Regions from separate parts of the Ornithinicoccus hortensis genome, predicted to be linked through region 1. Evidence: riboswitches for the same ligand, from Rfam matches in the RefSeq annotation. Region 1 holds a riboswitch; the other holds the start of a gene.
The links. A riboswitch is a leader RNA that binds a small molecule or an ion and turns the genes downstream of it on or off. The one in region 1 is predicted to bind FMN.
Positions count from the first base shown of each region.

Region 2: another riboswitch for FMN. It lies ahead of ribD (bifunctional diaminohydroxyphosphoribosylaminopyrimidine deaminase/5-amino-6-(5-phosphoribosylamino)uracil reductase RibD); the one in region 1 lies ahead of pnuC (nicotinamide riboside transporter PnuC).

Region 1 is NZ_VFOP01000001.1:2,326,798-2,341,403, forward strand. It holds gene FB467_RS10800 (RsmB/NOP family class I SAM-dependent RNA methyltransferase) at 1-1,351, shown strand, start outside; gene rpe (ribulose-phosphate 3-epimerase) at 1,416-2,072, shown strand; FMN riboswitch at 2,112-2,242, shown strand; gene pnuC (nicotinamide riboside transporter PnuC) at 2,320-3,066, shown strand; gene FB467_RS10815 (PH domain-containing protein) at 3,076-3,558, shown strand; gene FB467_RS10820 (nucleoside/nucleotide kinase family protein) at 3,734-4,303, opposite strand; gene FB467_RS10825 (TIGR03085 family metal-binding protein) at 4,296-4,949, opposite strand; gene FB467_RS10830 (ABC transporter ATP-binding protein) at 5,074-7,011, shown strand; gene FB467_RS10835 (ABC transporter ATP-binding protein) at 7,077-8,819, shown strand; gene FB467_RS10840 (Trp biosynthesis-associated membrane protein) at 8,821-9,501, shown strand; gene FB467_RS10845 (HGxxPAAW family protein) at 9,597-9,803, shown strand; gene trpC (indole-3-glycerol phosphate synthase TrpC) at 9,846-10,652, shown strand; gene trpB (tryptophan synthase subunit beta) at 10,649-11,854, shown strand; gene trpA (tryptophan synthase subunit alpha) at 11,851-12,636, shown strand; gene FB467_RS10865 (MauE/DoxX family redox-associated membrane protein) at 12,633-13,133, shown strand; gene FB467_RS10870 (DsbA family protein) at 13,133-13,900, shown strand; gene lgt (prolipoprotein diacylglyceryl transferase) at 13,906-14,606, shown strand, end outside.
Region 2 is NZ_VFOP01000001.1:1,635,379-1,649,984, forward strand. It holds gene FB467_RS07630 (hypothetical protein) at 1-49, opposite strand, end outside; gene FB467_RS07635 (hypothetical protein) at 120-1,121, opposite strand; gene FB467_RS07640 (alpha/beta hydrolase) at 1,185-2,087, opposite strand; gene FB467_RS07645 (alpha-amylase family protein) at 2,120-3,421, opposite strand; gene FB467_RS07650 (class I SAM-dependent methyltransferase) at 3,669-5,063, shown strand; gene FB467_RS07655 (DMT family transporter) at 5,085-6,044, opposite strand; gene FB467_RS07660 (hypothetical protein) at 6,298-7,032, opposite strand; gene FB467_RS07665 (hypothetical protein) at 7,188-7,793, opposite strand; FMN riboswitch at 8,033-8,163, shown strand; gene ribD (bifunctional diaminohydroxyphosphoribosylaminopyrimidine deaminase/5-amino-6-(5-phosphoribosylamino)uracil reductase RibD) at 8,305-9,351, shown strand; gene FB467_RS07675 (riboflavin synthase) at 9,352-9,969, shown strand; gene ribB (3,4-dihydroxy-2-butanone-4-phosphate synthase) at 9,966-11,282, shown strand; gene ribH (6,7-dimethyl-8-ribityllumazine synthase) at 11,279-11,746, shown strand; gene FB467_RS07690 (hypothetical protein) at 11,768-12,013, opposite strand; gene FB467_RS07695 (hypothetical protein) at 12,034-12,720, opposite strand; gene nrdR (transcriptional regulator NrdR) at 13,055-13,528, shown strand; gene FB467_RS07705 (vitamin B12-dependent ribonucleotide reductase) at 13,649-14,606, shown strand, end outside.

The DNA of each region.
Region 1 (14,606 bases):
CACCGCCGTGTCCGAGGGCGCCTACGCCAACCTGGAGCTGCCCCGGCAGCTACGCCGGGCCGGGGTGTCCGGCAGGGACGCCGCCTTCGCGACCGAGCTGTGCTACGGCACGGTGCGGATGCAGAGGCTCTACGACGCGGTCATCGGGGCCGCGGGCAACCGTCCGGTCGACCAGATCGACCCGCCCGTGCTCGACGTGTTGCGCCTGGGGTGCCACCAGTTGCTGGCAATGCGGGTCCCGGACCATGCGGCGGTGAGCGCCACCGTCGCCCTGGCCCGCCAGCACGTGGGGGCCGGGGCGGGCGGCTTCGTCAACGCGGTGCTGCGACGGGTCAGTGAGGCCGACCCGGACACCTGGACCGAGCGGGTGACCGCCCCGCTGACCGACGAGGTGGACCGCCTCGCGCTGCGGGAGTCCCATCCCGGCTGGATCGCGCGGGCCCTGCGGGCGGCGCTGGTGGGCAACGCCGCTGCGACCCCTGGCACGGCCACGCAAACCCTGGCCGCGCTGCTGCACGCCCACAACACCCCGGGTCCGCTGACCCTGGTCGCCCGACCCGGCCTGGGCGCCGAGGACGAGCTGGGGGACGCCGGCGCGACGCCGGCCACGCTCGTGCCCACCGCATGGACCCTGCCCGGTGGCGACCCGGGCGGGCTGGCCCCCGTGCGGGACGGGCGGGCGGCGGTCCAGGACGCCGGCTCCCAACTCGTGGCGCTGGCCCTGGCCGGAGCGCCGCTGGACGGACCGGACGAGCAGTGGCTCGACCTGTGCGCGGGGCCCGGCGGCAAGGCGGGCCTCCTCGCGGCGGTGGCCGCCCAGCGGGGTGCCGCGCTGCGGGCGAACGAGGTGACTGCGCACCGGGCGGAGCTGGTCCGCAACACCCTGGGTGCCGTGCTGGCGAACGGGGGACGGGCGGAGGTGACCGTGGAGGACGGCCGCGAGGTCGGGGCCGCGGAGCCGGACCGGTACGACCGGGTGCTGGTGGACGCACCGTGCACCGGGCTGGGGGCGCTGCGCCGTCGCCCCGAGGCGAGGTGGCGCCGCACCCCCCAGGACCTCACCGCCCTCGGGCCGCCGCAACGCGACCTGCTCAGGTCCGCCCTCGCGGCGACCCGCCCGGGTGGGGTGGTGGTCTACGCCACCTGTTCGCCGCACCTGGCCGAGACCCACTTCGTGGTCAACGACGTGCTCAAGAAGCGCACCGACGTCACCCTGGAGGACGTGCGCCCGCTCCTGCTCGACCGGGCGGGGGAGCCGCTCCCGGGCACCGGGCCGGGCCCGTGGGCCCAGTTGTGGTCCCACGTGCACGACACGGACAGCATGTTCCTGGCGCTGCTGCGCAAACACTGAGCCCGGGGGCACCCTGCCCGCGGCGGGATCCGTGCCGGCTCTCGCTAGAGTGCGCCCTGTGAGCCTGCAGATCAGTCCCAGCATCCTGTCCGCGGACTTCGCCAACCTCGAGGCCGAGCTGCACCGGATCTCCGCCGCCGACTGGGCGCACGTCGACGTGATGGACGGACACTTCGTGCCGAACCTGACCCTCGGGCTGCCGGTCGTCGAGGCGCTGAGCAGGGTCAGCCCGGTCCCGTTGGACGCCCACCTGATGATCGAGGACCCCGACCGGTGGGCCCCGCAGTACGCCGAGGCCGGGGCGCAGTCGGTCACCTTCCATATCGAGGCGGTGGCCGACCCGGTGGCGACGGCGCGGGCGATTCGGGCAGCCGGTGCCCGGGCCGCGTTCGCGGTCAAGCCGGGCACCGCGTTCGAGCCGTATGCCGACCTGCTGGCCGAGGTGGACATGGTGCTGGTGATGACGGTCGAGCCGGGGTTCGGCGGCCAGGCGTTCATGACCGACCAGATGCCCAAGGTCAGCGCGGTGCGCGAGGCCGTGCGGCGACACGGCGGTGAGATCTGGATCCAGGTGGACGGTGGGGTGTCGGCCGACACGATCGGCACCTGCGTGGAGGCCGGGGCCGACGTCTTCGTCGCCGGTTCGGCGGTCTACGGGGCCGAGGACGCCGGGGCCGCGGTCGACCGGTTGCGGCAACTCGCCCTCGCCCACCAGCACTGACCGGCGGGCCGGTAGCGCTGTGGCAGAATGACCGCAGCAAAACGTGCTCCGGGGTCGGTGTAATTCCGAGCCGGCGGTGACAGTCCGCGACCCGGCCGCTGCCAGCGGCCGGTTGACCTGGTGAAATTCCAGGACCGACGGTGAAAGTCCGGATGGGAGGCAGCACGCGTCGCGAGGGTTGCCCGACGCCCCGGTGCCCAGGCACGACGGGGCCACCGGCCCCGTCCCGACCGGACCGAGGACCGCGGTGGACTTCTGGAACGACATCTTCTACGCCCAGCTCACCATCGCCGGGCACGACATCGCCTGGCGCGAGGTGGTCGGCAACCTGTTCGGCCTGGCCTCGGCGTTCGCCGGGATGCGGCGGCGGGTGTGGGCCTGGCCGGTGGGCATCATCGGCAACGCGTTGCTGTTCACCGTCTTCATGGGGGTCTGGTTCCACAACCCGCAGGAGCACTCCCTGTTCGGCCAGGCCGCCCGACAGGTCTTCTTCATCATCACCAGCGTCTACGGCTGGTGGCAGTGGAGCCGGTCCCGGAGGACCCGGGGGGCCGGGGGCCCGGCGATCACGCCCCGGTGGGCCACCGCGGGGGAGCGCCTGGCCTACCTGGGGGCCTGGGTCGGGGGCGTCCTGGTGCTGCAGTGGGTCTTCGCCCAGGTCGGCGCCGGCTGGCCCGCCCCCCGCTGGTACTACTGGACCGACGCCTGGATCTTCGTCGGGTCGATCATCGCCACCTATGCCATGGCCCGCGGCTGGACCGACTTCTGGCTGTGTTGGATCGCGGTCGACGTGGTCGGGGTGCCGCTGCTGTGGCACAGCGGCTACTACCCCTCCGCCCTCTGGTATGCCGGGTACTCGGTGTTCGTCACCGTCGGGTTCCTCATCTGGCGACGGGCCGCGATCGTGGAGGCCCCCTCCGGCGGCGGACCCAACCTGGCCGAACCCGCGCCGGCGGGCACCGCCGGCTCCGCGGGCGAGGACCGCACGCCGTAGCCTGGACCGGTGACCCCTGCCCCCTCCGCCCGCCCCAGTGGCGGGCGGCGCGACCCCTACGCCCCGTTCCGTCCCCGCCGCGGCCGGATCGTCGCGCTGGCCTGCGCGGTGGCTTTCGTCGCGGCCTTCGGGTACCTGGCCGTGGTGATCCCCTCCGAGGGCACCTTCGGCTGGGGTTTCTGGGACCGGGTGCTGCTGGTCCTCTTCGCCCTGGCGGTGGCGGCCGGGCTGTACCGGTATGCGGCGCTCCGGGCGATCCCCTCGCGCGAGGGGCTGCGGGTGGTCAACCTGGTCCAGACGCACGACCTGGAGTGGGCCCAGATCGCCTCGGTCGGCTTCTCCGGCGGCATGCCCTGGGTGGTGCTGGAGCTCACCGACACCGAGGAGGTGGCGGTAATGGCCATCCAGCGGGCGGACGGTGAGGTGGGCCGGGCGGAGGCGCGCCGCCTGAGCGCCCTCGTCGCGCACCACACGGGCGGTTCGCCGGGCTGACCCGCCGCCACCCACTGGTAAACGGTTCGGGGTACTGGTAGCACGCTCGACCATGCCACCAGTGCCCCGAACGTGCTACCAGTGGCGGGGCGAGCGCCGGCGTGTGGTCAGGGGCGCTGACACCACCCGCGACGCTCACATGCCAACGCCACCCACCCCGGGACGCGCGGCTGTCTCAGGCCGTGTCGAGCACCAGGTCGGCGACCTCCCGGGCGGGGTGCGCGGCGAAGACCTCCTCCTCCTGGTCGGCCCACTCGGCCCAGTGCGGGGCGAAGGTGTCCCCGTCGCGGGCCAGCGCGCGGCGCCGGCGCACCTCGGTCGGGGCCTCCAGCCAGACCCGCAGCGCATAGTCGGCCACGCAGTCCACGGCGAGCGCCCCGACGCCCTCGACGATGACCAGGTCGGCCGGTCGGACGGTCACCCACTCGGCGGGCCGTGCGGCCACCCAGTCGTAGCGGCGGTACCGGCCCGGTCGGCCGGCGACGAGGGGACGCACGAGGTCCGCGCAGACCCCGGGGAGCGCGGCCGCCAGGCCCTGCCACCCGGCATACAGGTCGTCCAGGTGCACCACCGTTGCCGGCACCCGGGACGCCAGCGCGGCGGCGAGGTCGGTCTTGCCGGACCCGCTCCGGCCGTCCAGCCCGAGCACCCGCACGCCGGCAGGGCCCGGCCCGCTCCGGGACAGTCGGTCGAGCACCCGGTCGGCCAGCCGGTCCGCAGGGTCGGGGGAGACCCCGTCAGCCACCTGCGCCTACCTGCGCCCGGTGGCTGCGCACGCTGGCGTCGTCCCCGTCGACCTGGACGTCTGCCACGGCGGTCCGTCCGGACAGGTAGAGCGCCAGCTCGACCGGCGCGCCTGTGAGGACCACGCTGCCCAGGCCGGTATCCCGGGCGGGCGGGCCCTTGACCGCGCCCCGGCCGTGGCCGGGGGCGACGAGGACGACACCGACCGGGGACCGGCGGACGAACAACCGGGCGGCCCGGCGGAGCTGGGACCAGACCGCCCGCGCGGTGGCCTCGTCCACCGGTGCGGCGCGCCAGCCGGGTTGGGCCCGGCGGATGTCCTCGTGGTGGATGACGAACTCGAGCAGGTCGGCCAGGTCGGCCACCGGGTCGAGGCGCGACGGCGCCCACACCGGGGGGCCGGAGGCCAGACGGTCCACGAGCTGCTCGAACGGCACGTCGGTGGCCAGTCCGGACCGGACCCGGTCCGCCCGGTCGGCCGTGGGCGGGAGCAGCCCGAGGACGGCGGCGTCCGGGCGGGACTCGCGGACCACCAGGTGCGCCACCAGCCCGCTCACCGGCCACGGCGGGCACAGGGTCGGGGCGTCGGGGCCGGTCTCGAGGGCGGTCTCGCAGAGGGCGAGTCGGTGCGTTCTGGCAAGGGGCATGGCACCCATCCAAGCATCGCGTGCGAAGATGCAGGACGCACCTGTTGGTCTGCGGGGCTCGGGGTGGGCCCCGTGCGTCGCGCGTGCCCGAACTCCCACCGTCCGTGGAAAGGACTGCTCCCTCGTGACCTCCGCACCGGGCACCCGCCCGCTCCGGCCGCCAGCGCCGACACCCGCCGTCCTGCGCCGCGGGCTGCGGGTGATCTGGACCGGCATCAAGCAACAGCGGGGCTGGTTCTCGGTCGCGGTGTGCGGCTCGGTGCTGTGGGCGGGAGCGACGGTCGCCACCGCGTGGGGGATCGGCTACGTCACCGACGGCGTGGTGACCCCGGCCGTCGCCGCCGGCAAGGTCAGCGCCGGGGGCCTGTGGACGATCTTCCTGGTGCTGGCCGGGATCCTGGTGGTGAACGTCCTCGGCGTCATCCTGCGCCGTGTCTACGCCACCGTCGCCGGCTTCAACCTGCAGGCCGCCTACCGGCGTCGGGTCACCCGGCAGTACCTCCGGCTCCCGCTCAGCTGGCACCACTCGCACCCCTCCGGGCAGCTGCTGTCCAACGCGCACAGCGACGTGGAGGCCACCTGGCAGGTGTTCAACCCGCTGCCGATGGCGATCGGCGTCCTCGTCATGCTGGTGATCGCCGGCACCCAGATGGTGCTGATCGACCCGTTCCTGGCGCTGATCGGCTTCCTGGTCTTCCCCGGGCTGTTCGCCGCGAACCTGGTCTTCCAGCGGGTGATGGCGCCCAAGATCACCCAGGCCCAGCAGTTGCGGGCCGAGGTGGCCGAGGTGGCGCACGAGTCCTTCGAGGCCGGCCTGGTCGTCAAGGCGATGGGCCGGGAGGAGGAGGAGGCCGACCGGTTCCGCCGGGTGACCAACGACCTGCGGGACAGCCTCATCCAGGTGGGGCGCACCCGGGGCACCTTCGAGCCGGTCATCGAGGCCATCCCGACGGTGGGCACCCTCGCGGTGCTGGCCGTGGGGACCGCGCAGGTGCGGGCCGGGCACCTGTCCGCGGCGGAGGTCGTGCAGATCGCCTACCTGTTCTCCATCCTGGCCTTTCCGGTCCGGTCCCTCGGCTGGGTGCTGGCCGAACTGCCCCGCACCGTGGTCGGCTTCAGCCGGGTCGACGCGGTGCTGCGCGCCCGCGGATCGATGGAGTACGGGACCGGTGAACTGGGGCGCGAGGGCGCCGCGCACTCCCGGACCGAGGCCGTGGACTACGCCTACGAGGACCGGGTGGAGCACACCGTGCTCGGCAGCGAGGAGGCCATCGCCGAGGCGGCCGGGGAGCACGACCCGTATGCCGGCACGCAGGGCACGTCCGAACGCACGCCGGCCATCCGGGGGGTCACCCTCGACATCCCGGCCGGCAGCACCACCGCGCTGGTGGGACCGACCGGGTCCGGCAAGTCCACGCTCACCAACCTGGTGCTGCGGCTGATCGACCCGGACTCCGGCACCGTGCGGCTGGACGGTATCGACCTGCGCACCGTGCGCCAGGGCGAGGTGCCCGCGGTGGCGACGCTGGTGGCGCAGCAGACCTTCATGTTCGACGACACGGTGCGCGACAACGTGGTGCTGACCGGGGACGGCGCGGACCGGCCGGACGACCAGCAGGTGTGGTCGGCGCTGCGGATCGCGCAGGCGGACCAGTTCGTCTCCGCCCTCCCCGAGGGTCTGGACACCGTCGTCGGGGAGCGCGGTGGCAGCCTGTCGGGCGGCCAGCGCCAACGGATCGCCCTGGCCCGCGCCATCATCCGCCACCCGCGGCTGCTCGTGCTGGACGACGCCACGAGCGCCGTCGACCCGGCCGTGGAGCAGGACATCCTGGGTGGGCTGCGCGAGGCCAGCGACGGGATGACCGTGCTGGTCGTCGCCTACCGGATGGCGACCATCATGCTGGCCGACCACATCGTCTACCTGGAGCGGGGCCGGATCCGGGACCAGGGCAGCCACGAGGAACTGCTGGGCCGGTGCCAGGGATATGCGGACCTGGTCACCGCCTACGCCCGGGAGGCCGCCCAACGGGCCGCCGTCGCGGCCAAGGAGGAGAAGGCGTGAGCAGCGCCCCGAAGACCGCCCCGGGCGGCGACACCCGGATCGAGAGCACCTCGGACCTGGGCACCATGGCGACTCTCCGGCGCGGCCTCGAGCTGTCGCCGGAGCTGCGCAAGGGCATCGGCGTCACGGCTCTGCTGGCGGTCATCACCACGGTGGGGCGCGTGGTCATCCCGTTCGTGGTGCAGCAGGTCACCGACCACGGCATCCTGGCCGAGGGCGGCCCGGACCTGCAGTTCGTGATCGTCGCGGTGCTGCTCGCGGCCGCCGTGGTGTCCGTCACCAGCTTCTGCCAGTTCCTGGTGAACTACCGGCTGTTCAAGGCGGCCGAGTCCGGGCTGGCGACGCTGCGGTTGCACGCCTTCCGGCACATCCACGACCTGTCGGTGCTCACGCAGAGCACGGAGCGGCGGGGATCGCTGGTCTCCCGGGTCACCAGCGACGTCGACACGATCTCCATGTTCGTGCAGTTCGGCGGGCTGATGCTGCTGATCTCGACCGCCCAGATCGTGCTGGCCACCGTGCTGATGCTGGTCTACAGCCCGATTCTGGCCGGGGTCGTCTACGCCTGCTTCCTGCCGCTGGCGATCCTGATCCGCTGGTTCCAGCCGATGCTCGGCCGCGCCTACGGCGCCGTCCGCGCCCGGGTCGGGGAGATGCTCGGCGCGGTGTCGGAGTCCATCGTGGGTGCCGTCACCATCCGGGCCTACGGGGTCGAGGACCGCACGGCGGAGCGGATCGACCGGGCCATCGAGAGCCACCGCAAGTCGGCCATCACCGCCCAGATCCGGTCGGTCACGGCCTTCGTGTCGGGGCAGGCCTTCGCCGGGCTCACCCTGGCCATCGTCCTGGTCGTCGGCACGGTGCTGGCCGTCGACGGTCGGGTCAGCCTCGGGGAGCTGCTCGCCTTCCTCTTCCTGGTCAACCTGTTCACCCAGCCGGTGCTGATGGCCACCGAGATCCTCAACGAGCTGCAGAACGCCGTCGCCGGGTGGCGCCGGGTGATCGGGGTCATCGACACCCCGGCCGACGTGTCCGACCCGGAGGACGGGGTGGTCCTGGACCGGGGCCCGATCACCGTCGACTTCGAGGACGTCTCCTTCGCCTACCCGGGCGGGGACACCGTGCTGGAGGACGTGACCATCTCCTTCGCCCCCCGCAGCCGGGTCGCCATCGTGGGGGAGACCGGCTCCGGCAAGACCACGATGGCCAAGCTGCTGACCCGGCTGATGGACCCCACGGAAGGGCGCGTCCTGGTCGACGGTGTCGACCTGCGGGACATCGCGTTCCGCTCGTTGCGGCGCCGGATCGTGATGGTCCCCCAGGAGGGCTTCCTGTTCGACCAGCCGCTGGTGGACAACATCCGGTTCGGCCGTCCCGAGGCCAGCGACGAGGACGTGCTGCTGGCGCTGACCGAGCTCGGCCTGGACGCCTGGTTGGAGACGCTGCCGCAGGGGCTGCAGACCCAGGTGGGCCAGCGCGGTGAGTCCCTGTCCGCGGGGGAGCGGCAGCTGGTCGCGATCGCCCGGGCCTACCTGGCCGACCCGGACCTGCTGGTCCTCGACGAGGCGACCAGCGCGGTGGACCCGTCCACCGAGGTGCGGATCCAACGGGCCCTGGAAGGGCTCACCCGGGGGCGCACGTCGGTGGCGATCGCGCACCGGCTGTCCACCGCCGAGGCCGCCGACGTGGTGGTCGTGGTCGACCGCGGCCGTATCGTCGAGGTAGGTCCGCACACCGACCTGGTCGGGCGCGGCGGCGTCTACACCCGGATGCACGCCTCCTGGGCGGCGCAGCAGAGGAGCGGATGAGATGAGGTCGCGGCTGGTGGCGCGGGGCTGGTTCCTCGCGGCGCTGCTCGGCGTCCTCGTCCTGCTCATCGGATCCGCCCGCCCCTGGGTGCACGCCCGCTCCGAGGACGCGGTCGTCGGCGCCGCGAGCCTCACCGTCACCGGCAGCGAGCTGAGCCCCGCCGTGCCGGCGGCGGCGCTGCTGGCCGGTGCCGCGGTGCTCGCCGGACTGGTGGGCTCGGCCGTGGTGCGCCGACTCGCCGGTGTGTGCCTGGTACTCGCGGCGGTGGTCGCCGGCGTCCCGGTCCTCGGCCTCCTGCGCGACCCGGCCGCCGCGGCCGGACCCGTGCTCGCGGAGCGGACCGCCATCACCGGCGCGGCCGAGGGGACCCGGCAGGTCCAGGCCGAGGTCACCTGGGTGGTCTACGCCGCCCTGCTCGCCGTGCTGTGCCTGGCCGTCGCGGGTCTACTCCGGCTGCTCCCGGTGGCCGCCGGTCAGCGGCCGGGCACCGTGGTCGGGGGCGGGGGACCCTCCGGGGACGGTGGGGAGAACCGCCCGGTCGCCGACCACGGGGACACGCCCCGGGACGGCTATGGCAGTGCCGCGTGGGAGCAACTGTCCGCCGGGGAGGACCCCACGGCCGACGGTCCGGCAGGGGAGGCCGGCGACGGACCCGGGGAGCAGGCTCCGCCCCGGGGCTGACGCCGCCCCGCCCATCGGCGAGGCCGGTGTGCCCCGGCCCTCCTGACCTGGCACAATGAGCACGCCCGCCCCACACCCCGAAGGAGCCCCCTGCCATGAGCGAATCCGGACACGGTCACTCGACTGCCGCCTGGACCGGAGTCACCGTGCTGATGGTGGCCGCCCTGGTGCTCGGGCTGGGCGTCCTGCTGAACCTGCCCTGGGCACTCTGGGTGGGGTCCGCGCTCGCGGTCGTCGGCGCCCTGGCCTGGTACGGACTGCATGCTGCCGGGTACGGCGAGGAGTGGGAGAGCAAGCACTGACCCGCCCGGTCCGTCCCCAGCCGGCCGGTCTAGGCTGACGCGGTGACGACCGTGCTCGACCAGATCATCGCAGGGGTCTTGGAGGACCTTGCCGCGCGACAGGACGCGCTGCCGCTGGCGGCCCTGCAGGACCGCGTCCGTGCGCTGCCACCGGCGCTGGACGCCGTGGCCGCCCTCGCACCCCGCCCCGGCATCCACCTGATCGCCGAGGTCAAGCGGCGCAGCCCCTCCAAGGGCGACCTGGCCCCGATCGGCGACCCCGCCGCACTGGCCCGTGCCTACCAGGAGGGCGGCGCGTCGGTGATCAGCGTGCTCACCGAACAGCGGCGCTTCGGCGGGTCGCTGGCGGACCTGCAGGCGGTGCGTGCGGCGGTGGACATCCCGGTCCTGCGCAAGGACTTCGTGGTCGAGGACTACCAGGTGTGGGAGGCCCGGGCGCACGGCGCCGACCTGGTGCTGCTCATCGTCGCGGCGCTGGACCAGGAGCGCCTCGTGTCACTGCTGGAGCTCACCGAGAGGCTGGGCATGGATGCCCTGGTGGAGTCGCACGACGAGGTCGAGGCCGAGCGCGCCGCCGCGGCGGGTGCCCGGATCATCGGCATCAACACCCGGGACCTGCGGACCCTCGACGTCGACCGTGCCACCTTCGCCCGGGTGGCCCCGACGGTCCCCGCGGGGGTGCTGCTCGTGGCCGAGTCCGGTGTCCGGGGGCCCGAGGACGTCGCGGAGTATGCCGGGGCGGGGGCCGGTGTGGTCCTCGTCGGGGAGGCGCTGGTCACGGGGGGCGACCCCGTCGCCGGCGCCCGTGAGATCGTGCAGGTGCAGACCAGGGAAGGGATCAGGCCGTGACGCAACAGGAGGCCGGACGGTTCGGCCGGTACGGGGGCCGCTACGTCCCCGAGGCGCTGGTGGCCGCCCTCGAGGAGCTGGACGCCGCACGCCTGGCGGCGATGCGCGACCCCGCCTTCCACCGGGAGCTGGCGCGGCTGCACAAGGACTACACCGGCCGGCCGAGCCCGCTGACCGAGGCACCCCGCTTCGCCGAGCACGCCGGCGGCGCGCGGATCTTCCTCAAGCGGGAGGACCTGAATCACACCGGGTCGCACAAGATCAACAACGTGCTCGGGCAGGCGCTGCTGGCCCGCTCGATGGGCAAGACCCGGGTGATCGCCGAGACCGGAGCCGGGCAGCACGGGGTCGCCACCGCCACGGCCGCGGCCCTGCTGGGCCTGGAGTGCACGGTCTACATGGGCACGAAGGACACCGAGCGACAGGCTCTCAACGTGGCCCGGATGCGGCTGCTCGGGGCCGAGGTGGTCGCCGTGCCGACCGGGAGCGCCACCCTCAAGGACGCCATCAACGAGGCGATGCGCGACTGGGTCACCAACGTGGGGACGACGCACTACCTGCTGGGAACCGTCACCGGCCCGCACCCGTTCCCCACCCTCGTCCGCGACCTGCACGCCATCATCGGCGAGGAGACCTACGACCAGGTGCTCGAGCGGACCGGCCGGTTGCCGGACATCGTCTGCGCCTGCGTCGGCGGTGGGTCCAACGCGATGGGGATCTTCCACCGGTTCGTCGGTGAACCCTCGGTCCGGCTGGTCGGCTTCGAGGCCGGCGGGGAGGGCATCGAGTCCGGCAAGCACGCGGCCCGGTTCAGCACTGGCAGCCCGGGCGTGCTGCACGGGGCCGAAACCTACCTGCTCCAGGACGAGGACGGCCAGACCCTGGAGTCGCACTCCATCTCGGCCGGCCTGGACTACCCGTCCGTCGGGCCGGAGCACTCCTACCTGCGCGACAGCGGCCGGGCGGAGTACCAGCCGGTGACCGACCGGGAGGCGATGGAGGCCTTCCAGCTGCTCTGCCGGACCGAGGGCATCATCCCGGCGCTGGAGAGCGCGCACGCCCTGGCCGGGGCCCTCCGGCTCGGCCGGGAGTCCACCCCCGGCACCGTCATCGTGGTCAGCCTGTCGGGTCGGGGGGACAAGGACGTGGACACCGCCGCGAAGTGGTTCGACCTGGTCGACGAGGAGGGGAACGCCCGATGAGCGCACTGGACCAGGTCTTCGCGACCTGCCGCGAGGAGAACCGTGCGGCCCTGGTGGCCTACCTGCCCGCCGGATACCCGGACATGGGCGGCTCCATCAGGGCGGTCCGGGCGGTCGTCGACGCCGGCGCCGACATCGTCGAGGTCGGGGTCCCCTACACGGACCCGCTGATGGACGGCCCCGTCATCCAGTCCGCGGCCGAGCAGGCGCTCGCGGGAGGCTTCCGGTTCGCCCAGCTGCTCGGGTGCGTGCGCGCAGTCGCCGAGGCGGGCGCGGTACCGGTGGTGATGAGCTACTGGAACCCCGTGCTGCGGTATGGCGTGGAGCGCTTCGCCGCCGACCTGGCCGAGGCCGGCGGCGCCGGGCTGATCACCCCCGACCTGATCCCGGACGAGGCGGGGGCCTGGCGGGCAGCGGCACAGGAGCACGGGGTCGACCCCATCTTCCTGGTGGCGCCCAGCTCCACCGACGCGCGGCTGCAGATGACCGTGCAGGCCTGTCGGGGGTTCGTCTACGTCGCCTCCACGATGGGCGTCACCGGGGTGCGGGGCACCGTGTCGGACAGCGCGACCACCCTCGTGGAACGGACCCGCCGGGTCACCGACCTGCCGTTGTGCGTCGGGCTGGGCGTCTCGACCGGGGAGCAGGCGGCGCAGGTCGCCGGCTACGCCGACGGCGTCATCGTCGGCTCCGCCCTGGTCAAGGCCCTGGGTGATGACCCGACCGGCGCCGCCCTGCACGCCCTGACGACCGAGCTGGCCGCCGGCGTCCGAGCCCGATGAACCGGGACCGGGCGCTCGGCCTCGTCGGCCTGGTGGCCCGGTTGCTCCTCGGCGGGGTGCTGCTGGTAGCCGGCTGGCTCAAGGTCCGGGACCTGACCGGGTCGGCCCAGTCCGTCGTCGCCTACGAGCTGTTCCCCTACGAGATCTCCCGGATGGTGGGCACGATGCTCCCGGTCCTGGAGATCGCGCTCGGCCTGCTGTTGATCCTGGGCCTGTTCACCCGGGTCAGCGCCGCGCTCGGCGGCCTGCTGATGATCGTCTTCATCGCCGGGATCGTCTCCGCCTGGGCGCGCGGCCTGAGCATCGACTGCGGGTGCTTCGGCACCGGTGGGCCGGTGACCCCGGGCCAAGAGCAGTACCTGCCGGAGATCCTGCGCGACCTCGGACTGGCGGTGGCCGCGGGGTGGCTGGTCGTGCGCCCGGGCACTCCGTGGGCCCTCGACGCGTTGCTCCCACAGTCCACCCCCAGCACGTCCCACACCGAGAGGATCTCCTGATGCCCCGCCCCCCTGCCCCCAAGGTCCCGCAGCAGCCGTCCGGGCCGTCCCGCGTGCTCGTCGGCGGGGTCGTCGTGGTGCTGGTCGCCATCGTCGCGGTCGTCGTCTACCTGGCCACCCGGGGGGACGGGGTGACCACCGAGGCCGGGACGGGTGACTTCACCCGCGCCGAGAACGGGTCGGCCAACTCGCTCAGCGAGGGTCGCGGGGTCCTGGTCAGCGAGGGCGAGGGCAAGCCCCAGGTCCACGTCTACGTGGACTTCCAGTGCCCCTGGTGCGGCAAGCTGGAGAACTCATCCGGTGCCGCGTTCACCGAGGCCGCGGAGTCCGGGGACATCGGCCTGGTCACCACGGTGATGTCGTTCCTGGACGGCAAGCTGCGCAACGACTCCTCGACCCGGGCGGCCAACGCCGCCCTCTGCGCCGACGACGCCGGTGCCTTCTCGGCATACCAGGCGCTCGTCTTCGCCAACCAGCCCGCCCAGGAGGGGGTCGGCTTCACTGACGACCAACTGCTCCAGTTCGCCCAGGAGGCCGGGATCGAGGGCGATGACCTCGACACCTTCTCCTCCTGCATGGCCCCGGGAGAGGACGGCGAGCTCACCTACGGCGACTACGTGGCCGAGATGCAGGAGCGGTCCAACCGGGACAACATCACCGGAAGCCCCCGGGTGCTGATCGACGGTGAGGAGATCTCGGAGGACGAGATGAACCTGCTGATGACCGACCCCAACTCCCTCGCCACGGTGCTCGAGGCGCACCGGTGACCGGTCTGGTGCTGCCCGCCTCGCTGCCCAGCCCCGTGACCGGGGTCTGGTGGCTGGGGCCGCTGCCCGTCCGGGCGTATGCGCTGTGCATCCTGCTCGGGATCGTCGCCGCGATCTGGATCACCAGCCGGCGGATACGGGCCCGCGGCGGCACCGGACAGGAGATCTACGACATCGCCCTGTGGGCGATCATCCTCGGGATCCTGGGCGGACGTCTCTACCACGTGATCAGCAGCCCCCGGGCCTACTTCGGCCAGGACGGGAACATCGCCGACGTGGTCAAGATCTGGGAGGGGGGCCTGGGCATCTGGGGCGCGATCGCGCTCGGCGCGGTCGGGGCGTGGATCGGCTGCCGCCGGTACGGCCACAACTTCCTGGACATCGCCGACGCGATGGCCCCCGGCCTGCTGGTCGCCCAGGCGCTGGGCCGCTGGGGCAACTGGTTCAACAACGAGCTCTACGGCGGTCCGTCCGACGCCCCCTGGGCACTGACCATCCACCAGTGGGACCAGTCGGCGGGGGAGGCGGTCCGGGACGCCGACGGCAACGCCGTCGTGCTGGGCACCTTCCAGCCGACCTTCCTCTACGAGTCGCTGTGGTGCCTGCTGGTCGCGGGCGTCCTGCTCGTGCTCGACCGACGGTTCCGGTTCGCCCGCGGACAGGTGATCGCGCTCTACGTGATGGGGTACACCCTGGGCCGCCTGTT
Region 2 (14,606 bases), 690 kb from region 1:
TCGGGTTGCCCTCGGGGTCATCCTCGCTGGTCACGATCCTGATCGCCATCCGCGCCTCCGTCCGTTGGGCACAGGATTCACCCAACGGTTCGCGGGTGTCAATGGACCGGAGGGCGGGGTCAGTCGGTCCTCAACCAGCCGCACTGTCGCTCGAAGGCGCTGGTGTCCTGCCCGGGCAGGATGAACTGGATGATCGTCCACCCGGGATGGGCCGGGTCGGTGCGCATCCCCTCCTCGGGCATGGACAGCCGGTAGGTCTCGTCCAGGTCGATCAGGGCCATCGCGGCGTCGTCGGGATAGGCCCGGATGCTGCCGTCCGGCAGGCCGGTGTCCTCCGGCGGGGCCGGCTCGGCACCTATGGCTCCGCAGTAGAGCAGCGCCGACAGGTGTGGCTCGATCTCGAAGGCGTAGCCGTCGACGATCTTCACGGTCCGGGTGGCCTCGGCGCTGGGCTGTTCCGCGCACGCCTCGGAGTTTACGGTGCGGTCCAGGTAGTCGACGGTGATGACGCCGTTCTCCGGCACGATCGCGGTGGTGACGTTGCCGCAGCGGGCGTCGTCGGTGATGGCGGGCAGCACCTGGCGCGGTCCCGCTGTCTCCTCCTCCCACAGCAGGACATAGGTGTAGTCCGCCCACCCGTTGCCCTGCTCGGCGAAGATGCGCACCAGCGCGTCCTCGGCGCCGTCGCCGTCGACGTCGGCGAAGTCGGGGTCCTCCTGCAGCGTGTAGCGGGTCGGGAAGCCGTCGGTGTCGATGGTGGCGGTGCCCTGCTCAAGCGTGACCTCCTGACCGGTCCAGGTGTCGGTGAACGTCAGGCCGGCGAAGTCGGCGTCCCGGATGCTGCCGGTCGGTGCCGCCGAGGGGGAGTCCTCCGCCGGTGGGGCGGTGAAGGTCGCAGCGTCGTCCGCCGGGGCGCTGGTGGGCCCGGTGTCGTCCCCGGGGGTGTCGGTCGTGGGCGTCTCGTCGTCCGCCGGTGGTGCCTCCGTCGCGGTGGGAGACGCGTCGTCGGCGGTGGCGGAGGGCGCCTCCTGGACGACCGGCCCATCACCGCCGCAGCCGGCGAGCGCCAGCGCGCCGCCCACGGCGCACACGGTCCACGGTCGTCCTCCCCGGATCCTCATGCCCGGCAGACTATCCCCCGCCCCGCTCGCACCGCTGGCCGTCTGGCGGCGGGGGGACCCGGTTTAGCGCAGGTGCTGGCGCAGGTGGGCGACGGCCCTGTCCAGGTGCGGCCCGATGGGGGTGCCGATGAAGCAGTGGTCGGCCCCCGGGGTGATCTCCAGGGTGCTGTCGACGCCGGCACCCAGCAGGGCGGCGTGCAGCCGTTCGCTGTGCTCCACCCCGACGACCCCGTCGCTGGCGCCGTGCATGAGCAGGGTCGGCGGGACCGCGCCGTGCACGTGCTCGGCCGGTGCCATGGCGCGCAGCACGTCCGGATCGCCCTGGAAGGCCGCCGCGCCGAGGAAGGGTGCGCCGCCGTCGTCTGCCGCGAACTCCTCCAGCCGGTCCGGCCCGTAGAACAGGACCGCGGCCCGGGTATCCACGGGACCGGAGCCGACGCCGAGGTCGCCGACCAGGTGCGGATCGGCATACGGACGGCTGCCGGCGAAGGCCAGGAGCGCGGCGAGCTGCGCACCGGCCGACTCGCCCCAGACCCCGACCCGGCCGGGGTCCACGCCCAGATCCGGGGCATAACGGCGCAGGTAGCGCAGCGCGGCGAAGCAGTCGTGGACCGGGGCCGGGAAGGGCTCCTCGGCGAGCAACCGGTAGTCGACCGTGGCGACCGCCATGCCGGCCCCGACCACCGTGTCGAAGAGGGTCTGCTGCCCCCACTGCAACGGCACGTAGCGCCGGTCACCCTCGACCCAGCCGCCGCCGTGGATCCACACCACGAGCGGCACCGGACCCGACGCGCCGGTCGGCACGTGCAGGTCGAGCGTCAGCGGACGGAAGCCGTGGACGAAGGCATAGGTCAGGCCGGTCCAGGACCGGGCGCCCCGCACCCCGGTGGTGCTGATCGGCGGGTAGTGCGTCGGCGGCGGGAACGGCCCGTCCGGGACGGGCGGGCGCAGTTCACGGATGTCCATGGGGCCACGATGTCAGGCCCGCCGCGGCGGGCCTACGGCACCTGCCAGAGCACCTCGGCGCCGTCCCGGACGGTGGCCGACGGCGCCGTGGCGTCGAGCTCCACGTCGAGCCGGTGCTGCCCGTCGCGGGCGTGCACGCGGTAGACGATGCGGGCGTTGGTCAGGTCCAGGGTCTCGGTGCGCGCGGTGGTGAGCCAGGGGTGGCGCCGGCGCAGGCCGATCAGCTCGCGGTGGGCGCGGTGCACGGCCGCGCCGAGGGTGGACAGGTCATCCGGCCGCTCGGGGAAGGCGGGCCGGACCTGGTCGTCGCCGCCGACCCGCTCCTCCTTGATCCCCGTGTAGCCCTGGTCGTCGCCGTAGTAGACCGACGGGATGCCGCCCACGGTCAGCAGCACGGCCACGGCGAGCGGTACCCGCTCGGGACCGACCCTGCTGGCCAGCCGGGTGACGTCGTGGTTGCCGACGAAGGTCTGCGGGGTGAAGGTGTCCAGGAACCCGTTGTGCCTGGTCAGCGCTGCGTCCAACTCGAAGAAGTTGGCATCGACCAGGCTCGACCAGATCGCCTTCCACAACTCGTACTGGGTGACCGAGTCCACGCCGGAGGAGGTGACGAATGCGGGGTAGTCGCCCTGGATCACCTCGCCGACGAACCAGGCCTCGGGGTGCGTCTCCCGGACCTGCGGGAGGACCCGGGCCCAGAAGGACGGGTCGACCGCGTAGGCCGCGTCCAGCCGCCACCCGTCCGCCCCGCGGTCGAGCCAGTGCCGTATGACGCCGGTGACCTCCTCGGCCGTGCGCCGGCTCCGGTGGTCCAGCTCGACCAGGCCGCCGTGACCCTCGAAGACGGCCGGTCGCGGACCGTCGGCGCCGTCCCACTCGATCGCGAAGAGGTCGGCGTCGGGGGAGTCCGGACCCTCCGCGAGCACCCGGGTGAGGGTCGGGTGATCGCGGCCGACGTGGTTGAAGACCCCGTCCAGGACCAGCCGCAGTCCCCGCTCGCGGCAGGCGGCGACCAGGTCGTCGAAGTCGGCGTCGCCGCCGAGGCGCGGGTCGATCCGCCGGTAGTCCAGGGTGTCGTAGCCGTGGCTCGCGGAGGCGAAGACCGGCCCGAGCAGCAGGCCGTTCAGCCCGAGGTCCACGGCGTAGTCGAGCCAGGGGAGCAGGCGGCGCAGCCGCGGCGCCCGCTCCGGTGCGTCACCGGGGTGCTCGGGGCGGATCGGTGCACCGGTGAAACCGAGGGGGTAGACGTGCCACCAGATCGCGTGCTCGACCCAGCCCACGGCACCTCCGTCCCCGTGCCGACCGTATGCCGGCGCGTCGTTGGCCGTCAGCATAGGGCGCCACCTCCCGTGGCAGGGGGCGTCAGGTCCGGGGCAGGCCCAGCTCACGGTCGAGCCGGGCTACCTGGGCGCGCACCATCGGCAGGACGGGGGAGCCGGCCGGCAGCAACCGGACCTCCACCGATCCCGTGGTCACGCCGCGCCGGTATGCCGACCCACGCGTTCGGCATACCGGCGCCTGCCGCGTGCGCGCAGCCAGCGTGGGTAACCTGACGCCCACCACAACGGTGAGGAGCGGGGCATGGACGGGAACGACGTCGTCGCGGGGGTCGACGGCCCCGCCGAGGGGCAGGGTCAGCATCCGTGGGAGCAGGCGCTGGTGCGACAGGGCTGGGAGCTCGTCGAGGTGATGGAGCGGCTGGGCCCCGCCCGGACGGGCACGGTGTTCGCGCCCCGGTGGGAACGGTCGACCGAGCGGGGCGCGTCGGCATACACGCCGTTGCCGCCGACCGAGGGGCTGTCGGCCTTCCAGCGGGCGATGTACGAGTCGCCGGGCAACCTGACCCGGTTCGCGTGGACCTGCGCCCTGGTGCGCCCGGGGGAGCGGGTGATGGAGATCGGCATCGGCCGCGGGTTCCTGGCCACCATGCTGCTGCGCGACGCGGGGATCGGGGGCTACCGGGGGATCGAGCTGGAGGCGGGCAACGTCCGGGCGGCCAACGCCATGTTCGCCGCGAACGGTTTCGCCGACCGGGCCACCGCCGAGCAGGGCGACCTCTACCAGCTCACCCGTGAGGTGGTCGCCGACCACGGCACCGACCTGCTGGTTTGCTGCGAGGTGCTGGAGCACGTCCCCGACCCCGAGGCCGGGCTGAAGGCGCTGGCCGACGCGCTGCCGGAGGGCACCGACCTGCTGGTCTCGGTCCCGCTGCGAGGCCGGTTGGAGACCATCTGGGGACACGTCGCGATGTTCGGCGCCGCCCGGGTGCGCGACATGCTGGCCGCCGCGGGCCTGACGGTCCACCACGTCGAGCCGCTCGCCAACACGTGGGTCTTCGTGCTGGCCAGCCGCGACCCGCGGGGCAGCGGTCGCTCGGCGCTGGCCGCGGCCGCGGTGCCGGACCTGGTCGCCGACCTGGAGGCCCCGCCCGAGTGGCCGATGCGCGTGGACAACGTGGACGTGGAGCCGGTGGAGTCGCGCTGGAACCGGCGGCTGACCTCCCACCGGGTGCGGCCGGCCGACCCGGAGCGCAACGAGCGGGGGGCCTACCTGGAGGCCACGGCCGAGGCCGACCCCGCGCTGGCCGCGAACCTGGGCCGGCTGGGGCGGGGACCGCTGCGCAGGGTCCCGGCGCTGCGCGGGGCGAAGGGGCACTACGCGGGTATGCAGTTCCGCTGCACCGGTGTCCGCGGGGTCCGGTTCGAGCTCGACCCGCTCGACATCGACGGGGTGGTCGCGTTCTATGCCGACTTCTACGCCGGCGGCACGCGGGTGGCCCGCTGGAAGTGGGACATGACGAAGCGCCCGAAGAGCAAGCACCCGACGTTCATGCTGGAGGAGCGGCGCAGCGGCACCTACTTCCGGAAGGCGCAGGTCGGTGATGTCAGCACCGCCGACGCGTTCGAGCTGCACGCTCAGGTCGAGCAGGGGGCGACCGTCCGCTTCGGCGTGCGGCGGCTGGGCTGGCTGCGCTGAGCGGTGGTCGTCGCGGTCCTGTTACCGCTGGTGCGGGGCCGGGTGCTCGTTGGGCACCCGCGGGCGTGCGTCCAGGACCGAGCTGAGCAGCAGTGCGCCGCCGAGCACGAGCGGGAGGCTTAACGGCTCACCGAGCAGTAGCACGGCCAGCACCGTGGCCGTGAGCGGCTCGAGCAGTGCGACCACGGTCGCGGTGGCGGCGCCTGCGTGCGGCAGGCCGCGGAAGTAGACCGTGTAGGCAAGTGCGGTCGGCACGACGGCGAGCAGGGTGAGCAGCCCGAGCCCCTTGACCGTCGGGGCGAAGGTCATCGGGCTGAACGGCACCGTGACGACGGCGAGCATCACTCCGCCGGCGAGGAACCCGTAGCCGGTCACCATCGGGGCGTCGGTGCCCACATGGCGCCGGGCCCCGAGCATGGTGAAGATGGCGAACGCCGCCCCGGCCGCCAGGGCCAGCGCGGTGCCGGCCAGCAGGTCCGGCCCGCGGTCCCCGCCACCTGGGCCGAGGACGAGGACCGCCAGGCCGGTGATGCCGAGCACCACGGGTCGTAGCTGGCGCACCGTGGGGAGCCGGTGCTGCCGCACCGACTGGGTCAGGATGACGACCATGGGGGCCGAGCCGATCGCGATCAGCGTGGCGATGCTCACCGACGCCAGTTGCACCCCGGCGAAGTAGCAGCCCTGAAAGAGCGCCGCGAGCAGGCCGGTCAGCAGGATCCGGGTGACAGCGGGACGCCCCCGGGGCACCCGGCGTCGCTGCGCCAGGAGGACGAGGACCAGCAGCAGGCCACCGAGTCCGATCCGGTAGGTGGCGACCGCTGGTCCGCCCAGGCCGGTGGCGTCGGCGAGGGCGGCGCCGGTGACACCACCGGTGCCCCAGAGGAGGCCGGCGATGACGAGGAGACCGAACCCGGAGGTCGTGGGTTGCGGAGTGAGGTCGCGTGCTGTGCGTGCTGAAGGTGAGGATGGACGGAAGGTCATGGGGGATGCTCCGACGGTGCGAGGTGGCTGGGACCGCGAGGAGCAGAGACCGACAGCGCTGTGACGCTCGACGTCAGGTCACCACGCCCGCCGTGGGGCGTGGACCGGTCGGGCTCTGCTCAGGAGCGGACCGGCGGGGTGATGATGCGCGTGCGGTGCATGACGGTGATGCTACCCAACCGCGGTCTGGGCGCGGCGACCTCCCGCCCTATCCCGACCGGTGCTGCAGGGGACCCGGGACTCCGGCGAAGGGTCAGTCGCCCCGCAGCCGGTTGCGACTGGTCAGGACCTCCAACGGCTGGGCCGGGCCCGAGATCTCGATCGTCGCGGGGATCGTGGACCAGCCGCCACCGTCCACACTGACCTCACCCCCGTACGTCACGGTGATGCTCGGACCGACCTCGCCCGAGGAGGCGTACTCGTGCGTGATGTCGCCGTCGGGATAGGTGCCGCCCATCGATGCCGTCGGTCCCTCGCTCGTCCCGTCACCGAAGGAGTAGGTGGCGTCCTGGAAGACGGGACGGATGCGCACCTCGTGCCCCACGATCGTGGTCGTGTCGACCTCACCCGGCTCGAACCCCTCCTCCGGCCACTCGAGCGCGAAGTAGACCGGGAGGTTGACCAGCGCCCGGTTGTCCTCCGGCTGGAGCGACGCGGTCGGGAGCGCGAAGGCCGTGCGGTGGAACTGCTCGATGATCATCGCCTCGGTCAGCTCGACCTCGGCGCCGGACCGCGGCGGGACATGACTCGTGTAGCAGGTGTGGCTGAAGTGTTGCCAGGGCGTCAACGGGCCGCCGTCGTCGGCCTCCCGGCGGTAGAGCAGTGACAGGGGGCCCTCGCTCTGTGGCTGCACGTCCCGGCAGTACTGCTCCGCGCTGACGCACCGGACCAGTTCGGGGTTCTCGGGGGTGTTGCCGACGCAGCTCACGACCGCTGCGTACTCGTACCAGAGCTCGGGGTTGGGGCCAGGATTCTCCTCCGGGTACACCTGGGAGAGTGACGTGGTTTCGGCGAGCGTTAAGCCAACATAGACACCGTCGCCCTCGCCGATGCACTTCTCGAGATCTTCTATCGGACAGTTTGGTTCCCAAGGTGACCCTGCGATCGGAAGCAGGATCGAGATCGCCACGATTTGGAGGAATCTCATGGTGCGACCTGGATCTTATCGACGAGCCAGGCATCGCCCTCCTGCACGACAACGAACATCACGTTCAGGGAAGTTGGATCGGCCGAGTCGCGCACAACGCCGTCATCGTTGTCCAACACTCTTGCGCCCAATTGGTTGAGACGGCCCGAGACCTGGACGTTGTCCGCCAGTCGCAGTACGTCCACATCTGAGAGTTCCGCGATCGCCCCTTCGGTGTGGTGGTTATTCAACACCAGTTCATCGATCCCGTTCTCGAAGTTACGGCAGGTTTCGCAGTCTGCGGTTGAGAGGGCTTCTAAGACCCCAGACTGCGGATGCTCGCTCAATTCGTTCAGGGTGGAGACGTATTCGTACACGGCGTCCGTGGCGCCGGACTCTATGTCTCCCGTCTCAGTGGTCTCCTCTGCATCGTCGGGTGCCGAGGTCGTGGGGTCATCGTCGGCCGGCGCATCGGTCGTCTGCTCGGTGTCGTCTGCGGGCGGGACGGCGGTAACAGTCGTCAACGAATCTTCCGGCGTCGGCATCGGGGCCGGCTCGTCATTCCCACTGCAGCCGGCCACGGCAAGCACGCCGATCAGGACGAACGGCACTGTTCGTTTCACGGGACCCTCCCGGATCTCAGTTCGGACCGCAGTGCCCCCGCGGTCCCGGGTCCTGCCAGTGTGGTCGCCCATCGGCCCGGATGGGAGTTTTCCACAGGTAAAGATTCCGTAAGAGATCTCCGACCGGTGATCACGGACGGTCCCCGGGACCGCTCCTGACACCGTCCGCCGCGGCCGTCCGTGGGGGCCACCGGGAGGGGCCGGGCTTCCGGTTCCCGGCACGACGGGGCATACTGGCCGCACGCGCTCCGGGGTCGGTGTAATTCCGAACCGGCGGTGATAGTCCGCGACCCGTCCGCAGCCAGCGGCCGGTTGACCTGGTGGAACTCCAGGACCGACGGTGAAAGTCCGGATGGTAGGCAGCGCGTGACCTGCACCGCAGGTCCAGGCACGGTCCGGGAGACCGTGGCCGACGTCGGACTCCGACGTTGGTCCACGCGCACCCCGAGGCCGGTCGCCCATCCTCCCGGAGCTCGAGCCAGTGGCCGAGCGAGAGGGAGTGAACCTTCCGATGACCAGCACGGTGGACCGTGAGCCGATGCGCCGCGCGCTGCGCGCTGCGCTGCGCGGCCCCGCCGCCGACCCCAACCCGCGGGTGGGTGCGGTCGTGCTGGACGCCGCCGGCGAGGTCGTCGGGGAGGGCCACCACGCCGGAGCGGGCACCCCGCACGCCGAGGTCGTCGCGCTGGCGCAGGCGGGGGAGCGGGCCAGGGGCGGGACGGCATACGTCACCCTCGAGCCCTGCTCGCACACCGGGCGCACCCCGCCGTGCACCCGCGCCCTGCTCGACGCCGGAGTGGCAGCGGTCGTGTATGCCGTGTCCGACCCCAGTGCGGAGGCCGGCGGCGGGGCGCAGGTGCTGCGCGGGCACGGGGTGCGGGTGAGCGAGGGAGCAGCGGCCGTCGGTGCCGAACTCGCGCAGGAGGCGGAGCAGCTGGTGGCCGCCTTCAGCTTCGCGGTGCGGCACGGCCGCCCCCGGGTGGTCTGGAAGATGGCCACCACGCTCGACGGGCGGATCGCCGCGGCCGACGGCAGCAGCGCCTGGATCACCTCCCCGGAAGCCCGCGCGGACGCGCAGCAGCTGCGTGCGGCGTCCGGCGCGGTCATGGTCGGGACCGGGACCGCGCTCGCCGACGACCCGTCGCTGACCGCCCGGCACGACGACGGCACCCTCCGGGAGCGCCAGCCGCTACGCGTCGTCGTGGGGCACCGCGACCTGCCCCAGGGCGCCCGCCTGCTGGACGGCCAGGCCGAGACGCTGCGCCTGCCCACCCACGACCCCGCGGAGGCGCTCTCCGCCCTGCACGCGCGCCAGGTCCGCCAGGTGCTGCTCGAGGGGGGCGCCACGCTCGCGGCCGCCTGCTGGCGCGCCGGGCTGATCGACGAGGTGGTCAGCTACCTCGCGCCGGCGCTGCTGGGGGCGGGACCGGCCGCCGTGGGGGACCTGGGGATCACGACCATCGACGGGATCGCGCGCCTGGAGGTCACCGACCTGCGCCGCGTCGGCCCCGACATCCGATTCACCGCCCGCCCTGTCGGCACCCAGAAGGAGATCTAGATGTTCACCGGAATCGTGGAAGAGCTCGGCGAGCTCGTCGCCCGCACCGAGCTGGGGGACTCGGCCGTGCTCCGGATCCGCGGCCCCCTGGTCACCGCGGGCGCCGGGCACGGCGACTCGATCGCCGTCAACGGCGTCTGCCTGACCGTGACCGAGGTGGGTGACGGCGAGTTCAGCACCGACGTGATGGCCGAGACGCTGGCGCACACCGCCCTCGGCGACCTCGACCCCGGGGCACCGGTGAACCTGGAGCGGGCGCTGCGCTCGGACGGGAGGTTCGGCGGGCACGTCGTCCAGGGGCACGTCGACACCACCACGACGCTGCTGGCCCGGGAACCGGGCGAGCGGTGGGAGGTGGTCACACTTGCCCTCCCGCCGGAGATCGCCCGCTACGTGGTGCACAAGGGCTCGGTCACCCTGGACGGGGTCTCGCTCACCGTCTCGGCGGTGACCGACGACACCTTCCAGGTCTCCCTCATCCCGACCACCCTGGCCGTGACCACCTTGGGCCGCCGTGCCGTGGGGGAGCGGCTGAACGTGGAGGTGGACGTGTTGGCCAAGTATGTCGAGCGGTTGCTGGGCGACCGCGTGGGGCAGCCGGTGGGGGTGACCTCGTGAACGCCTTCCAGCCGGTCCCGACGGAGCAGGACTCCGTGGACGCCGCGGTCGGGGCGGCGCTGGAGTCGCTGCGGCAGGGCCGGCCGGTGCTCGTGCTCGACGACGCCGACCGGGAGAACGAGGGCGACGTCATCCTGGCTGCCGAGACGCTCAGCACCGAGTGGTTGGGCTGGACCGTGCGGCACAGCTCCGGCTACGTCTGCGCCCCGATGCCGGCCGAGTGGGCCGACCGCCTCGAGCTCCCGCTCATGGTGACGCAGAACGCGGACCCGCTGCGGACGGCATACACGATCACGGTGGACGCGGCCGACGGGGTGACCACGGGGATCAGCGCCACCGACCGCGCGCGGACCATCCGGCTGCTCGGCGACCCGACGACCGGGCCGCAGGACCTGATCCGGCCCGGCCACGTGGTGCCGCTGCGGGCCAGGGCGGGTGGGGTGCTGGAGCGTCCCGGCCACACCGAGGCCGCGGTCGACCTGTGCACCGCCGCCGGCCTCACCCCTGTCGGCGCGATCGCCGAGCTCGTCGACGACGCGGGCGAGCCGCTGCGGGGCCCGGCCGTGCACGCCCTCGCGGAGGCCCACGACCTGCCGGTGATCACCATCGCCGAGCTGATCGCCTGGCGCCGCCGGCACCAGCGGGTGCGGCGGGCGGCGACGACACAGCTGCCGACCGCGCACGGACTGTTCACCGTGCACGGCTACCGGGACACCACGACCGGGGCCGAGCATGTCGCCCTCGTCTCCCCGCGCGGCGCGGGTGAGGTCGCGCCGCTCGTCCGGGTGCACTCCGAGTGCCTCACCGGGGACACCTTCGGCTCGCGGCGCTGCGACTGCGGCCCCCAGTTGGACGACGCCCTGCGGCGGGTGGCCGACGAGGGTGGGGTCGTGGTCTACCTGCGCGGACACGAGGGCCGGGGGATCGGCCTGGTCGACAAGCTGCGCGCGTATGCCGTGCAGGACACCGGCGTGGACACCGTCGACGCCCAGACCGCGCTCGGCCTGCCGGTCGACGCGCGGGAGTACGGCGCGGCGGCCGCGATCCTCACCGACCTCGGGATCGGGACGCTGCGGCTGATCACGCACAACCCGGACAAGGTGGCGGCGCTGCAGGCCGCCGGCCTCACGGTGGCCGACGTGCTCGCCTCGCACACGCCGCCCGTCCCCGAGGCCGCGGGATACCTGCACGCCAAGCGGACCCGGCTGGGGCACGTCTCGATCCCCGGCGCCGTGGACACCCGGAGCGACCACGACCACGACGACCATGAACACGCGGTCCCGGTGGCCGCACTGACCAGGAGGACCGGATGAGCGGGCACGGCGCACCGACGGTGAACGTCGACGGCAGCGGGATGAGGGTGGCGGTCGTCGCCGCCTCCTGGCACCAGGAGGTGATGGGCGGCCTGCTGGCGGGGGCGGAGCGCGCGCTCGCCGAGGCCGGGGTCGACCGGGTGGACGTGGTGCGGGTGCCGGGCAGCTTCGAGCTGCCGGTCGCCTGCGCGCGCCTGGCCAAACAGCGGTATGACGCACTGGTCGCCCTGGGCGTGGTGATCCGCGGTGGCACGCCGCACTTCGACTACGTCTGCCAGGCGGCGACCTGGGGGCTGACCCAGGTCGCGGTGACCACCGGTGTGCCCGTCGGCTTCGGCGTGCTCACCTGCGACGACGAGCAGCAGGCGCTGGACCGTGCCGGGCTCCCTGGGTCGGTCGAGGACAAGGGGCACGAAGCGGCGACGGCCGCGATCGCCACGGCGGCGGCCCTGGGCGGGGCCTGACCCGGGGGTCTCGGTGAATCGCTAGAACTGCAGGCCGGCGCAGCTGCGCTGCTCGAGACCGAGCTCCGCGAACGCCGGACCGGGGTGGTCGCCCCGGCCGATCTCGAAGGCCTCGGCGATCGCAGCCTGGTCACCGGACTCCGCGGCCGCTGCCCGGTCGCCGGAGATCCCGACCCGTTCGCGCGCGGCCTCCAGGGTGGCGGTCCACGCTCCAGGGTCGCTGGCGCTCGCGGCGTCGACCGACTCGAGGTCGTCCACGGTCTGCACCCATTCGTCGTGGAGGCGGTTCAGCGCGTCCGTCGTTTCGGCGGGGAGGTCGTCTGGCGGGCCGTCCTGGAAGGTCGCCATGACCACGTCGAGGCCACGTCGGCGTCCTGGCTGTATCCGGCCGCGTGCCGCCGGTTCGCGATGTCGGTGCAGGTCGTGGTGACGTCACGGACGAAGTCCTCGGACCCGGGTTCGACGACGGCCGGTGCGTAGACCCAGTGGCAGTCGGTCCGCCCCAGGCCGAGCGCGGCCAGCGCGTCCTCCACGTCATCGGAGGGTGCCGGCCTGGGCTCGAACCGGTCCTTGACCTCGTCCCAGGCCTCCTCGAGGAGTTGCTGGCGGGCCTGGAGCGCCTCGGCCTCGGCATCGCTGCCGGCCACGACGGTTTGCCAGTGGGCGTCCTCGTCCGGGTCGTCGGGGGAGAACTCGCTAAGCGCCTCCCGGATGGACCCGAGCCGGTCCACCTCCTCCTGGAGACCGGCGGACCAATCGCTGATCTGCTCGGGTGTGGGCTCCTCGTCCCCGAGGGCGGCCGCGAGGACCTCGACACCGTCCTGCCCGGGCTCCAGGAGCAGGTGGTCGTTCACGACCTCCGTGCAGTGGCTGGCGGCGCGGGCCCGGAAATCCTCGGGTCCGCCCTCTGCCTCCCGGCTGCACGCGGCCAGGGGCACCAGGACGAGGAGAAGGCGTGCGATACGCCGGGTCACACCCACGGATCCAACCCGCGACGGTCGGGAAAGTCCAGTTCTGCCGGTCTCCGGTGGGTGCGCAGGGGCGACCGTTCCGGGGGACACGCCGGTCCCGGAACGGGGGTCGGCGGCGCGTCATGTGGGCTGACCTGCGACGTTCACAACCCGGCAGAAACCTGACCTCCAGGGTGTTGCATCTAGTGACGGGTCGTGCCTAGGATCGCTATATCTAGTAGTTACACAGATGTGGTTCGTCCACATGTTGTGCACAGCTGAACCACCGTTGCCCACACGTTCTCCACAGGACGTCCCCAACTTCGTCCCCACCCGACCCGTCACGCAAGGAGGAGTCGTGCACTGTCCGTTCTGCCGGCATACCGACTCCCGCGTCGTGGACAGCCGGGTGCAGGAGGAGGGTACGGTCATCCGCCGGCGGCGTCAGTGCCCCGAGTGCGGGCGGCGGTTCGGCACCGTGGAGACGGCCACCCTGGCCGTCACCAAGCGGTCCGGAGCGACGGAACCGTTCAGTCGGGAGAAGGTGCTGGCCGGCGTCCGCAAGGCGTGCCAGGGCCGACCGGTGACCGAGGACCAGTTGCAGGTGCTGGCACAGCAGGTGGAGGAGTCCATCCGCGCGATGGGGCAGGCCGAGATCGACGCCCACGAGGTGGGACTGGCGGTGCTGGACCCGTTGCGCTGCCTCGACGAAGTCGCCTACCTGCGCTTCGCCAGCGTCTACCAGGCGTTCGACTCCCTGGAGGACTTCGAGGCGGCCATCACGCTGCTGCGGACCGAGCGGGACGCGGCGCCAGCAGGGGGCATGCCGTAGCGCGGCCCTGACGGATCACCGCAGGTCAGCGGTGGTCTGTCAGACGGTTGTGCGAGGCTGCCAGCAGGATTTGAAGATGCAGACACCAGTTCACGAAGTACGAGTCACAAGGAGTAGCTCATGACGGAGACGGCCGGGGCACGATCCCGTTCGCGGCGGGGCGGCAAGGGTCTGAAGATCGAGCGCATCTACACCACGCCCGGTGTTCACCCCTACGACGAGGTCACCTGGGAGAAGCGTGACGTCGTCCAGCAGAACTGGAAGACCGGCGAGACGATCTTCGAGCAACGCGGCGTGGAGTTCCCCGACTTCTGGTCGGCGAACGCCTCCACCATCGTGACCACCAAGTACTTCCGCGGGGCCGTCGGCACCGACGCCCGGGAGACCGGCCTCAAGCAGCTGATCGACCGGGTCGTGCTGACCTACACGGCGGCCGGCAAGGAGCACGGCTACTTCGCCACCGACGAGGACGCCGAGGTCTTCGAGCACGAGCTCACGTATGCCCTGGTGCACCAGATCTTCAGCTTCAACTCCCCGGTGTGGTTCAACGTCGGCACCAAGAGCCCGCAGCAGGTCTCCGCGTGCTTCATCCTGTCGGTCGACGACTCGATGGACTCGATCCTGAACTGGTACAAGGAAGAGGGCTTCATCTTCAAGGGCGGCTCGGGCGCCGGGCTGAACCTGTCCCGTATCCGCTCCTCCAAGGAGCTGCTCTCCTCCGGCGGCACCGCCTCCGGCCCGGTCTCCTTCATGCGTGGCGCCGACGCGTCCGCGGGGACCATCAAGTCCGGTGGCGCCACCCGCCGCGCGGCCAAGATGGTCGTCCTCGACGTGGACCACCCGGACATCGAGGAGTTCATCGAGACCAAGGCGCGCGAGGAGGACAAGATCCGCGCCCTGCGCGACGCCGGCTTCGACATGGACCTGGGCGGCGCAGACATCGTGTCGGTGCAGTACCAGAACGCCAACAACTCGGTCCGGGTCACCGACGAGTTCATGAAGGCCGTCGAGGACGGCAGCGACTTCGGCCTGCGGTCCCGGATGGACGGCTCGGTCATCGACACCGTCGACGCCCGCG